Regions from separate parts of the Butyricimonas sp. RTP31003st1_G1_RTP31003_210430 genome, predicted to be linked through region 4. Evidence: riboswitches for the same ligand, from Rfam matches in the RefSeq annotation. Region 4 holds a riboswitch; each other region holds the start of a gene.
What was found. A riboswitch is a leader RNA that binds a small molecule or an ion and turns the genes downstream of it on or off. The one in region 4 is predicted to bind cobalamin.
Positions count from the first base shown of each region.

Region 1: linked by a shared signal. The riboswitch ahead of AB5542_RS11170 (PKD-like domain-containing protein) and the one ahead of AB5542_RS06300 (TonB-dependent receptor) in region 4 are both predicted to bind cobalamin.
Region 2: linked by a shared signal. The riboswitch ahead of AB5542_RS18415 (anaerobic ribonucleoside triphosphate reductase) and the one ahead of AB5542_RS06300 (TonB-dependent receptor) in region 4 are both predicted to bind cobalamin.
Region 3: linked by a shared signal. The riboswitch ahead of AB5542_RS11150 (ABC transporter substrate-binding protein) and the one ahead of AB5542_RS06300 (TonB-dependent receptor) in region 4 are both predicted to bind cobalamin.

Region 1 covers NZ_JBCOSQ010000031.1:28,309-31,481, forward strand. The annotation lists gene AB5542_RS11165 (hypothetical protein) at 112-798, shown strand; cobalamin riboswitch at 968-1,170, shown strand; gene AB5542_RS11170 (PKD-like domain-containing protein) at 1,329-3,047, shown strand; gene AB5542_RS11175 (hypothetical protein) at 3,067-3,173, shown strand, end outside.
Region 2 covers NZ_JBCOSQ010000079.1:4,334-7,506, forward strand. The annotation lists gene AB5542_RS18415 (anaerobic ribonucleoside triphosphate reductase) at 1-1,230, opposite strand, end outside; cobalamin riboswitch at 1,366-1,548, opposite strand; gene AB5542_RS18420 (MarC family protein) at 1,645-2,238, opposite strand; gene AB5542_RS18425 (aldehyde dehydrogenase family protein) at 2,346-3,173, opposite strand, start outside.
Region 3 covers NZ_JBCOSQ010000031.1:24,548-27,720, forward strand. The annotation lists gene AB5542_RS11145 (FecCD family ABC transporter permease) at 1-547, opposite strand, end outside; gene AB5542_RS11150 (ABC transporter substrate-binding protein) at 843-1,931, opposite strand; cobalamin riboswitch at 2,098-2,304, opposite strand; gene cobO (cob(I)yrinic acid a,c-diamide adenosyltransferase) at 2,383-2,901, opposite strand; gene AB5542_RS11160 (hypothetical protein) at 2,949-3,173, opposite strand, start outside.
Region 4 covers NZ_JBCOSQ010000014.1:56,765-59,937, forward strand. The annotation lists gene AB5542_RS06295 (TonB-dependent receptor) at 1-618, opposite strand, end outside; cobalamin riboswitch at 671-881, opposite strand; cobalamin riboswitch at 1,062-1,263, shown strand; gene AB5542_RS06300 (TonB-dependent receptor) at 1,369-3,173, shown strand, end outside.

The DNA.
Region 1 (3,173 bases), on a different contig from region 4:
CTTATATCTCATGAATAATACATGTAATAATTGATTTATTTAGCTTGAAAATGTAACTACATTGGTTTATTTATGTATCTTTGCTGGCGAGGAACATAAAAATAACAGGATATGGCGGAATTTGTAAATCCACTTGGAAAGATTCGGGGTAAGTTCGGTAACGTGATCACTTACGGGGGACCAAACGGGAAAAATTATTGCCGGGGAACAAGCATCTCGCGTAAACCGAGTCAGGAACCGCAAAAACGACAGTCCGCGGCTTTCGGGGCGATAACGGAACGGAAAGTATGGATGAGAAATGCCGTCCAGTTGGGATTTCCCGGAGGGAATGGTTACCCGAAAGGTTTTCGGGGATTTACTAGTGCGAACGTGATGGATGCGGTGACCGTGGAGAAAGCAAATCCGGAAAAACCTTTCAATAGCCGTAAGAAGGCAGTCAAGGAATTTAACGGGGTGATCAACTACGAGAAATTACGCATGGCAGCGGGGGCGTTGGTGATCCCAGAAATTCGAACCGAGGTTGATATGGAAAATCGGAGAATCTTTTTCACTCACGAGAAGGAAGAAATCGAGTCCGTTGATTGCTTTCTGGATGATAAGATTTATGCCGTGCTTCTTTGTAAGACAAAATATATTTGTCGTGTCGAGGAGTTGGGACTTCGGGGAGAGACGATAGAAAAAAGCGTGAACTTTTCAGAAAAAATAGCCGGGGGAGGCCTTGTCATTTATGCCTTTGCTAAAAATGCCGACGGGAAGGATGTTTCCGATTCGGTATGCTTGTGGGAGGCTGAATCGTAAATGAGCGATAGGAGATACGAAATATGGTGGAATTTCGTTTTATGAAAACGATAAGTCATAACGGGTTGTGTTATAATCATTCACAGTCATGTTAGGTCTCTATGAATGATAAATTTTGTAAAAATCTAGAATTATAACTTTAAAATCCGAATAATATTTGTTTTTTATATATTTTTGCGACGATTTTGGTGTCACACCCTGTTTCAGGCGTGTGGTGAAAAGGGAATCAGGTGAGAATCCTGAACAGACCCGCTGCTGTAAGCTCCGCCAAAGTCCATGAACACGACTCACATCCACTGTTTCGACACGAAATGGGAAGGGCGTTCAAGGACGGAGCAAGTCAGAAGACCTGCCAAAGTCACGAATCTAAAGCTTTCTGGGACTAGAGCTTGGATGAGGTAATTATATTCACTATTGTTAATGATAGGCGAGTACTGACTGTATCTGTTTTGGATACAGCGGTTTTGTCGTTTTTAGCTACAGCTTGAAACGGAAATAGCAATATTGGAAAATTGTTTAAATATATGATTATGAAAAAAGATGTTCAATTGAAGTTTGCGTTATTGCTGATGCTTTTTGTTGCGAGTTTTGCGGCTTGCGATGATGATGACGAAAAGATCGATGCGGGTAGTCCTGATTTCACGTTCAATTCTGAAACAGGGGAGTATAACGTGAGGATCGGGAAAGAGGTGGCTCTTTGCGCTCGCGTGAAAGATGCTGTGAATCCGGTGTATACCTGGAAACGGGAGGGGAAAATCGTGGCGGACGATACGGTGTATTATTTCAAGGGAGAGATTTTGGGGGAGAGTTTCGTGAATTTTCGCTTGGATGCAGACAATGGTAGCGTGGAAAAACAGGTGAAGGTGACGGTCGTTGATCGTTTAGCCCCGCAAATTAAGCTGGAATCAGCCGCGGTGGCTTATTGCGGGATCAAGAAAGAGTTTGCCGCGGAAACGGAGTACACGGATGAGACAACCACGTTTGAGTGGAGTTATGGAGGGCAGGTCGTGTCGCATGATTCGATCATGTCGTTTGAAGAGGAGGATATAAACGTGTACACTCTTGCCTTGAAGGTGACGAACGCGGATGGAGTTGATGTGAAGAATATCAACGTGTCAGTTATTCCCGAGGAGAAACCACTTTTGTTTTTCGACAACGCTCGCTACGTGTTGCCTTCCATGTTAGACAAGGCGATCACGATGACTTGTCCGATCGGTAAAAATGTGGTGTTGGCTCCTATAAAATTTGCTATTAGTGATCAGGCTGTTTACGAGTGGAAAGTTGACGGGGCGGTACAGAGCGGGCAAACTTCCGTTTGTTTTGATTTTAAGCCTTCCGTGGAGGGGAAAACGTACGAAATCGATGTGACAGCGACAGATAACGGCAAGACGGCTTCCGCAAAAGTTTACGTGGAATGTACCCCGAAAGAGGGAACGTATTTTCGGGATGTGACTCCAAAGAGTAGCTATATTTCCAATTATTGTTATGAATTTATTCCCGCACCCGGGCAATTCATTAATTTCCCGGAAGGTAAGACGGCGGAAGACGCCCGGATGGCTATCCAGTCTTCATTAGATGCCGGAAGAGGAGAAGGGGGGTATCTTGCATCTTTGGGTGCGTGGGGAGGATATTTCATCTTGAAATTTGATCACAGCGTGGAGAATGGTGGTGACGGGGAACCTGATTTTGATATGACGGGTAATCCTTTAGGCAAGTACTGGTGTGAGTGTGGTGTCGTGTGGGTGAGCCAGGATGAGAATGGTGACGGGGTGCCTAATGATACTTGGTACGAGTTGAAAGGTAGCGAGACGGGTAAGCCGGGAATCACGCAACGGTATGCGTTAAAATACTATCGCCCGACGGCAACCAAGCAGGATGTGTTGTCCATAGATAATGACGGGAATCTATCTTTCCTGAGAAGGAACGCTTATCACCCGAACTCGGGTTACTTCCCTTGGTTTATGGAAGAGGAGTATTATATTTTGACGGGAACTTGTCTCGGTAATCAGTTCTTGACGGAAGGAATTGAAACGAACTGGGGATTTGACTGGGGATACGTGGATAATATTAATGATCCTGTGGGATTCCGCATAGACAACGCCATCCAGCAGGATGGGACCCCGGCTAAATTGAAGTATATCGACTTCGTGAAAGTACACACGGCACAGATGGGACAAGGTGCGGCTGTCGGAGAGGTTTCAACGGAATCTTCTGCCGCGATCGATTTGCGTTTAAAAGCGAAAAAATAGTATCTAAAAATTATAGGTTATGAATAAAAATATACTTTGGGGAGTTCTTTTTTTCACCTTGGCTTTTATTGCCGGCTGTGAAGATGATGATGATCCTTTTGTCGGGAGTGATAATTTCATCACGTC
Region 2 (3,173 bases), on a different contig from region 4:
TTCGTAGCGGAATCGTTCGGGATCATCAGCTCTCCATTGTTCATGCTGGTTGAAAGTGGCATCCAAGTTTATGAAATTCGGGAAAAAGCGACGGGCGGAAACCTTGCATGCGAACTCGTATAGATCGTAATTCGGGTCTTCCGGAAGGTAGTTTACTCCTTTTTTCTTTTTCCAGATTTGAATCGGGAAAATAGCCGTGGCTTCGTTACCCACTCCCCGGTAGGTGGAACGCAATAATTCACGGATGACACAACGTCCTTCGGCAGAAGTGTCTGTGCCGTAGTTGATGGAGCTGAAAACAACCTGATTACCTCCCCGGCTGTGGATGGTATTCATGTTGTGGATAAAAGCTTCCATGGATTGATGTACCCGGTTTACCGTGCGGTTGATGGCGTGTTGTAAAACTCGTTGTTCTCCGGTCAAACCTGATAGTTCCCGGGGAATATAGTCTTGAATTTCGATGTGATAAAGATGGTTATAGTTTTCTCCGTTTAATTCTTCCAATACTTTGACTTCTTCCACGAAACTGGAACGTACATAGGGAGCCAGGTAAAAGTCAAAAGCGGGAATCGCCTGTCCCCCGTGCATCTCGTTTTGGGCGGTTTCCAGAGAGATACACCCTAGGATGCTGGCTGTTTCGATACGTTTGGCAGGACGTGATTCCCCGTGTCCGGCAAAGAATCCGTTTCTCAGAATCTTATCCAACGGGTGTTGCACACAGGTAAGGCTTTTCGTGGGGTAATAGTCTTTGTCGTGAATATGCAAGTAGCCTTGGCGAACTGCGGTTTTCACTTCTTCGGTTAACAAGTAGTCGTCAACAAAAGGCTTGGTAGTTTCACTGGAAAATTTCATCATCATCCCTGCCGGGGTGTCCGCATTCATATTTGCGTTTTCCCGGGTAATGTCGTTGGATTTTGTTTCGATAATTTCCAGAAAAATATCTCTCGTTTTTGCTTTACGTGCAACGCTCCGCTGGTTTCGATAAGCGATATATAGTTGTGCCACATCTTTTCTGCGGCTTTTCATGAGTTCGATCTCTACATTGTCTTGTATTTCTTCCACGGTCATCTGTTCTGCCCCGCGGTAAGCGACCCGGTCGGCAATGGTGGATGCCAATTCCATATCCTCTCCTTGAGCCGTGTGGAGCATTGCCCGACGAATGGCCGCGATAATTTTTTCTTCATTAAAGCCGACAACCCGGCCATCCCTTTTTACAACTGTCTGAATCATGTCTTTCTTATTCCTTTAGTTTAGTTACAATTACATGAATTTTAATTTTGTTTTGGTTTGAGATGACTTTATGATTAAAAACGGGATGTAAGTATGTTTGAAATACCTGCGTTCCCGGCTTTTTCCTCGAAAGCCTTTGAAACCTCTGGTCTTGGCAGGTCTTCTGACTTGTTCCCGGTCAAGCGCCTTCCCGTTGGAAAACAGTGGCAATGTGATGCTTGAACGATTCAGTGAAACTTACAGCAGCGGGACTGTTCAGGATTTTCACCTGATTCCCTTTTAATCCTTGTTGAAGGAACCAAAATCTAGACAAATGTATAAATAATTTTTCTATTGGTGAGAGAAAAAATATCTTTTTTGGAAAACTTTCTTGTTTGATTTTTTCAAAAAGTTTTCCAAAAAGAATTTTTTGATCTAAGATAGTGATGCCAGCAGAGTGTTTAAATTGGATGCGAAAATTTTTACAGACATGGCAAGTAGAATGATGCCAAAGAATTTTCGTAGAATGTAAACGCCGCCTTTCCCGAGAACCCGTTCTACTAAATAGACATTGCGTAGAACAATATAGACGACCGTCATGTTAAGAAGAATGGCAATGATAATACTAAAAACGCTACATTCAGCTTTAAGTGTCAGCGTGGTTGCTAATGCCCCGGCTCCTGCGATAAGCGGAAAGATAACAGGTACGATTGTTGCCGAACCTTCCGGGCCATCATTTCTGAAAATCTCGATACTAAAGGTCATTTCTATGGCGAGTACGAAAAGCACTAATGCCCCGGCAAGGGCAAAAGAGGAAATGTCGATGTTGAATAATTTCAATAATCCGTCTCCCGCGAAAAGAAATGCTATAAATATAACGAGAGATATTCCTGCGGCTTTTTCGGCACTGACTTTTTTTCCTGCATCATTCAACCCGATAATAATAGGAGTTGATCCCGTGATGTCGATCACGGCGAAAAGTACCATAAAGGCGGTGAATATTTCTTTTATATTGATACTGAAGTCCATATTCGTATAACATGAAATTTGCGGGTTACAAGTGCTGTACGTATTTATGAAACCAACGTTAAAGAGGTGTACTGTCACTTGTAGTCCCGCAAATTTACGATTATTTTTTATAATTCCCATATTTCGGCATCGGAGGGTACGTGTATCCGTGCGGATAACGGGGCGATGCGTGTGATATTTAATAGGTGTTTATAGGTGAAGTTTTCGGAAATCGAGTTGTTCCCCCAACTTCCGCACCCGAGGGTGTTGGTCACGGGGAGCCCGTTTTGTATGGAACCTCCGGCCGTGGTAGCACACGGGGCATTCACGATCAGGCGTGATACGGAGAGTTCTGTTCCAGCCTTGATGATGTTTGCTTGATTGTTGGAGTGGATTCCGGCCGTGTGTCCGTTTCCTTCCATGAACAGATTTGTTTTGGCGATTTTTATCGCTTCATCAAAGTTGTCATAAGCGAATGCAGCCATGACGGGACACATTTTTTCTTTGCAGATGAGGTCGTCACGTCCTATTCCGTGAGCTTCTACCACGAGGACTCGGGTGTTACCCGGTACGAAGATGCCGGCTTTGCTTGCGATTGTCTGAACGGATTGTCCGACAATATCCCTGCAAATATGCCCGTCTTCAAAAAGTGCATTAACTACTTTGTCCCGATCTTCTTCGGACACGATGTATGCCCCGTGACGGCGGAAAGTGTCCATGACTTCCTGTTTGTCGTCTTTGTGATAAATGAAACTCTGTTCCCCGGAACAGATGATACCATTGTCAAAGGAGCGACCGGTGATGACTTTTTCTGCCGCTACATCGAAATCAATAAATCGATCTAGGATTACCTGTACGTTACCTGCGCCGACACCGAAAGAGGGTTTGCCCGATGAGTAAGCTGATTTTACCATGGGCATTCCTCCCGTGGCAACCACGACATCACAAGCTTCCAT
Region 3 (3,173 bases), on a different contig from region 4:
ATAGTTTCGTGGTCGTGACGTGTCCCAGGGAGCCCATCGACCATAGGAAAAACATTTTCAATTGCTCGGCAGAACTCAAGTACTGTAAAATCTGTATGATAGCTCCCGCGATGTAACCGATCATCACTCCCATGATCAACACCCCAAGGATATTTTTCACGTAACGGCTGATGATGGCAATCAGTAACAGGACCATGACGGCCCCGCCCCATCCGGCCCCGACAATACCTACCGACTGCCAGAAACCGGAATGTGCCAGTCCTAACAGGGGAGCTCCTAGGATAAAGAAAGCAACGCCTAATCCCGATCCGGAACTTACTCCCAGCAGGTAGGGGTCTGCCAGCGGGTTCCGGAAAACGGTCTGCATCTGCAAGCCGCTTATCGAAAGCACCACGCCGATCAGAACGGCCACGATCACCCTCACCAATCGAATCGACAGCACGATATTCCGGGTTGTCATATCCGTCTCGTTACCCGTGAACACGTTCCACACCTGCCCGACGGAAAGTGCCGAATCTCCCGACACCAAATCGAGTGCGAACAGCACGAATACCAGCAGGCTCAGGAAAAGGAATATGATCGAATTGCGTTTCACGATATAATTGAAAATTGAAAATGGACAATTGAAAATGACATCACTGTTGTTAATTTCTTGAGTTATGATTTTAGATTCCAGCCGTACGGGGTGACGCATTAACTACCCCCTCTAACTCCCCCTTACACAGGGGGAGGATACGCTACATTGTAATATCGTAGCGCCTTCTCGCGTTCGTCTCTCCCTCTGTGTAAGGGGGAGCTGGTGGGGGTAGATGCTTTTTTCATTCTAAACTCTAAATTTTAAACTATTCCAAGTGCCTGTAATAATACAAATCCTCCGTCACCAGTTCCGGGTGCAGGATTTTGATCAGGTCCCGGAGTACGATGTCCGGGCGTACAACAGCCGATTCCCAGTAATCATTTCCCCCTTCGGGCGTTAAGCGCAAGTTATTATTATAGACCTTGTTTTCTTGGATGGCTTTCGCGTCCTTGAATTTCGGATTCATGATCTTTAACTCGTCGAGAGTCGTTGCCATACCTACATTCAACCACACGTCAGCCTCGCGAATCAACCCGTAGGCTGTTTCCAGTCCGATGGGTTCGGCCCCGTTAGAGGTGTTTTTCTTGTAAATATAATCCCCTCCCGCGTCCGTGATTAATTGTGCCACGTAGCTTTTCGCGGAAGGCATGGCCCAACTGTCATTCCACGGTGTGTTCAGCATGACGGTAGGACGTTTTTCCACGTTTGCCGTTAACTGTTTCATGTTGTTATAACGTTCGGGAATCTCTCTAAATACTTTTGTACCTGCTTCCCGGCTGTCCGTCAATTCGGAAATGGCAACCAGCCATTCGGCCTTGCCCAGCGGAGATTCTTCCAGGTATTCTCCCACGTACATATAAGGAACATTCAATTCTTTTAGTTTGTCCGTCACGGTTGATTGTGCGTCCCCGATGCCGTATAGTAATACAAGATCCGGGGCCAACCCGACAAGAAGTTCATAATTTATTTCCGCCCCCATGTCTTTTATGGTTTCTTTGTGTGCAAGGACATACGGGTTGGAAACATAATTCATTCCGGAAACTCCTACTACCCGATCCACTTGGTTAATGGCATCCAGCATGGCGATGTAAGTGGATGACATACATACAATTCGTTTCGCTCCTGCGGGAATAATCACACCGTCAAAATCTTTCGGTGCCTGCTCCCCGTTCCGAGCCACGAAGTAGGACATTTCAACGCCTTCCGCTCCCTGCCAGGGGTTACGCACGTGAATAATCGTGCTTTCCGTGTTATCAGCTCCCATGATGTCGAATCCCGTGGCGTATTCCGGTGTGTAAACTTCCTTCGTGAAGGCGCTTGTGGACTTTGTTTTCGTCTGACAACCGGATAGCATCAGAAAAACGATAAACGTGAATAATAATAGTACTTGTTTCATATGTAATAGTTTTTATAAAACTTCGAGAGAGATATTTACGCGAGTGGGAAAAAACTGAAACGGTAAATCAAAAACAGAATGACCTTGCCATCTATACCTGATTACCATCTGAATCCCGCAGATGCAAATCTGTCCCGATCATAGCAGGTCTTCTGACTTATCCCTTTTATCGTGCCTTCCCAGCATTCTAACCAGTGGCAAACGTACGATAAACTTTTCCTTTAAAAGGGGGAAATACAGCAACGGGTATTGTTCCGGATTTCCACCGGATTCCCTTTTTCATTCAACACAACACGAAGTGGTGTATGAAACTATGACGGTGCGAAAATAGGTTGTAATTTTTAATTAGGCAATAAATTGTATAGAAGATTTTTATTTCATTGGTATGAACCGCTGTTAGGCGAGGTTTTCAATGATCAATCCCGTTACGGGACAGGACGCCAAGCGAATAATAGTGTTTCACTTCTTGCATATTTGTTACGAGGTCTGCTATATCGATTAATTCCTGGGGTGCATAACGTCCGGTAATTACGATTTCCGTGTGAGGGGAGCGTTGGCGGAGAACATTTAACACTTCTTCCAGGGAAAGCATGGAGTAATACAGGGCAATTGTCAGTTCGTCCAAGATAACCATATCGAATTTACCTTCCATAAGATGTTGGCGACATATTTCCAGCCCTTCGTGAGCTGCTTGTATATCTGCCGGGGTGGGTTCTTTTTCAATGAAGCAGCCTTCTCCGAATTGCTGGATAACAAGGTGGTCGAACAAGGGTTCTATGGCTGTTTCGTTATATTTCATGCTCTTGACGAATTGCCCGATGAAAACACTTTTCCCGGCACATAAAGCCCGGACGGCCAGTCCGAAGGCTGCGGTTGTTTTCCCTTTCCCGTTTCCCGTGTAGATATGGATGTATCCTCTAAGTGTCATATCCTTTTGATTTTAAGTTTTTTGAGGGTAGGAGAGTTGCATGGACATTACACTCCCGCGTACACGCTTGGAGAGAAACGGGTGGTATCTTTATTGCCGAAAAACAAGTAGAGATGCAGGGGTGTCCCTTCCGGTTGTTTCGCTGCCGGGATGTCCACGGTCACTTTGCCGTCGCCCCGGAACGAGTTAAGGCACGTGATCATTTGCGGGGCGCGGGGTAAGGTCCCGTAAAAATATCCCACGTACACTTGATCTGACACGCTCGCTTTCGG
Region 4 (3,173 bases):
AAGGACTTCGATTCGTTTTACCCTACCCATGTCGATCCGGGAGAGGTCAACGTAACCGGAAATGTCTCCGGTCATTTTCTTCCCGTTCACGAGAACGAGGATATAATCTCCTTTCATTCCGTTAAGGGTCATGTTTGTACTCATAGCCGTTGGGCGGAAACTAAACGAGGGATTTAGCATCACGAGGGCATCCTCGATGGTGGAGATTCCACCTTTTTTGATGTCCGAGGCTGTCATGACCTCGACGGGGACTGGTGAGTCCTTTAATTTTCGGTGAGTTCCCGTTCCCGAAACAACGACTTGATCGAGGTTGATCAGTGATGTTTTCAGTTGGAACAGAATGTCACTTTTGCTACTACTGACTTTTATGGAACTGACTTCGTAACCGGAGTAACTGGCCCGGAGCGTGTAGGTACCGTCGGGAACTTTTTCGAGGACGAATTCGCCCTTGTTGTTCGTGGCGATTCCGATGCTTGTTCCGACTAATCGTACATTGGCCCCGATAAGTGCTTTCCCGCTTTTTGCATCGATCACTTTCCCTCTCAACGTGATCTGCCCTAGCGAGACGCTTGCCAAAGTCAGCATGAATAATGTAGTCAGTACTACAATTCTTTTCATTCGGGTTAAGTTTTAAAGTTTATAATAGTATTCCTGGCCCCGAGAATACGCTATTACCTATGTTTGTCTCGGCAGGTCTCCTGACTACGCCTAAGAAAGATACCTTCCCGTCCTTACGAACAGTGGTGTAAGAACCTTTCTTTGAATCTCTTCGTTAGGGAGAAACGGGCATCACAGTAGCGGGCACTGTACCGGATTCTAACCGGTTTCCCTCTTGTATGTTAATTGAGCATTAACACATCACCTAAGACGGCACAAATGTATATATTTTTTGACAAAAGGTTACGGTTGGGTGAGAAAAATGATACCTGGAGAAGGTATAGAGATTCGTTAAGGATATTGTTGGAGTTTTTATTATATAGGTTGGTTGTCAGTTTGTTATGATGATTGAATTATGGAAATAAAAAAATCATGTTGAAAAGTATAATATAAAAAAATATATTACATTCGCGCCATGTTTTGGTGCGGAGCCTTCGGTCATGGAGGTGATGCTTAATAGGGAATCCGGTGTGAATCCGGGACTGTACCCGCAGCTGTAAGTTCCTATACAAGGGGTTTTGTACTTCAAATGTCACTGGTTATAAACTGGGAAGGCAACAAAATCCGGAACAAGTCAGAAGACCTGCCGAACAAGATAAACCATAGCTTTCGGGAAAAAAAGCGAGAGGGAAAAAGATGGATTTTACCTTAAACTCATGTTGCCCAAAAGACTATGTTAATAATGCTTATTCATTATTAATATATAGTTGTATGAAAAAAGTTGTTGTATTAGCATTGTTGCTGTTTGTGTGCGTCGGTTCGCTTTTCGCTCAAGAGGACGATAAGCGAAAGAAAAAGAGTATCACGGACTCTTTATTCCGTATCGATCAGGTGGATGTGATGCAGAAAAAGAAGAGGATTGATTTGTTGGGATTGGATGTGCCTTTACGTTTCGTTCCGATAACGGTGAGCAAGTTGTCTAGCCAGATGCTTGACCGGAAGGGAATTGTTGATCTGATGGATGCCGTTAAGTTTTTGCCGGGAATTGTAGCGAAAGACAAGCAATACGGGCAGTTTCAACAGTTTTCTATTCGCGGCCAGGGGAGTGCGGTTGTTATGATTGACGGGATTCGCGATGAGCGGACGTTGAATAATAACGTGCCTTACGGGGATTTGGCTGCCGTGGAGTCTATCGAATTGTTGAAAGGACCCGCCGCTATTTTGGCCGGACATTCGGCTATGGGCGGAGTGTTGAATATCGTGCGCAAGAAAGCGTCTCCCGATTTTTCGGCTAACGCTCGTATCAGTTATGGTAGCTGGGATGAGAGACGGGCTACTCTTGGTTTCGGGGGAAAACTTGTGGGACCTCTTGAATATCGTGCCAATATCAATTATTCAACGGGTGACGGATGGCGTGAGGTGAATGCAAATCGTTTTTCCGTGTATGGTGTTTTGGGAGCTGATTTAGGAAAGTGGGGACGTATTGATGTGACCGGTAGTTATGCCGATGATGATTACACGACCGAGATCGGGGCTGCACCCGTTATGCCCGGTGATATGTTCTACGTGGACGGAGACAAACCGTATGCGCTGAAGGGGGATCGCCACCCGGAGGCGGATTACCGCGAGGTTTATAATGACTTTGCCAATAATTACATGAAACGGAAAGTATGGGATATGTCTGTGTCATACGTTTACCAGATCACGGATTGGATGAAGTTGAAAGAACGTTTTTCCTATTTCCACAGTGATTTGGATTATCATTGTATTGAGGGGCTTTCTTATCGTACCTCTAAGGACCCGATATATAAATGGTATTATTATAAGTCAGAAGACGAGAAGGTGTATGTTGACTTGGATACGGTTCAACGAGGAAATGCTGCCCGTCAGAATCCGTTGAATTTTAATCCGGACCACAAAAACGTGAATAACACGATCGAGTTGACCGGGAAGTTCGAGACAGGTTCCGTGTTGCATAACTACACGTTGGGATGGACGTACAATTGTTTTGATTTCGCCCAGTATAACGGTTATGGAGATGACGATTTGTGGGGGCCCGGTTTGGATGCACTTTTGCCTGTGCGGGACCCGCATATCGTGCAGGGATGGTGGGACACGAAAGTTTCAGCCGTTTCTCTGCGCACGGAGAGAACGCATGGAATTTATTTGCATGACGTGATCGAATTCAATGATAAATGGAAGATGATGGCCTCGGGACGTGTGGATTTGTATAGCCGGAAAACATCAAGTGCTACGATTGACGACGGGAAACAGAAATATGAAACGAAGAACAGGAAAGAATGGAAAGAGGTGGAGACCTCGGCATTCACGTATCGGGTGGGTGTCGTGTATTTCCCTATGCCTGAATTGTCATTCTACGGTTCTATTTCTTCTTATTTCAATCCTGTAACCACAACATATAGTCCTACCGTGATGTATTTGGACCGCAAGGGTAACGAGTTCAATCCTGACGAGGATGGGGGCGAAGTGTTCAAGCCGGAAAAAGGGTATTCCACGGAAGTCGGTGTACGTTACACCTTGAACGAGATGGTGGATATTAATGCGAGTGTATTTTA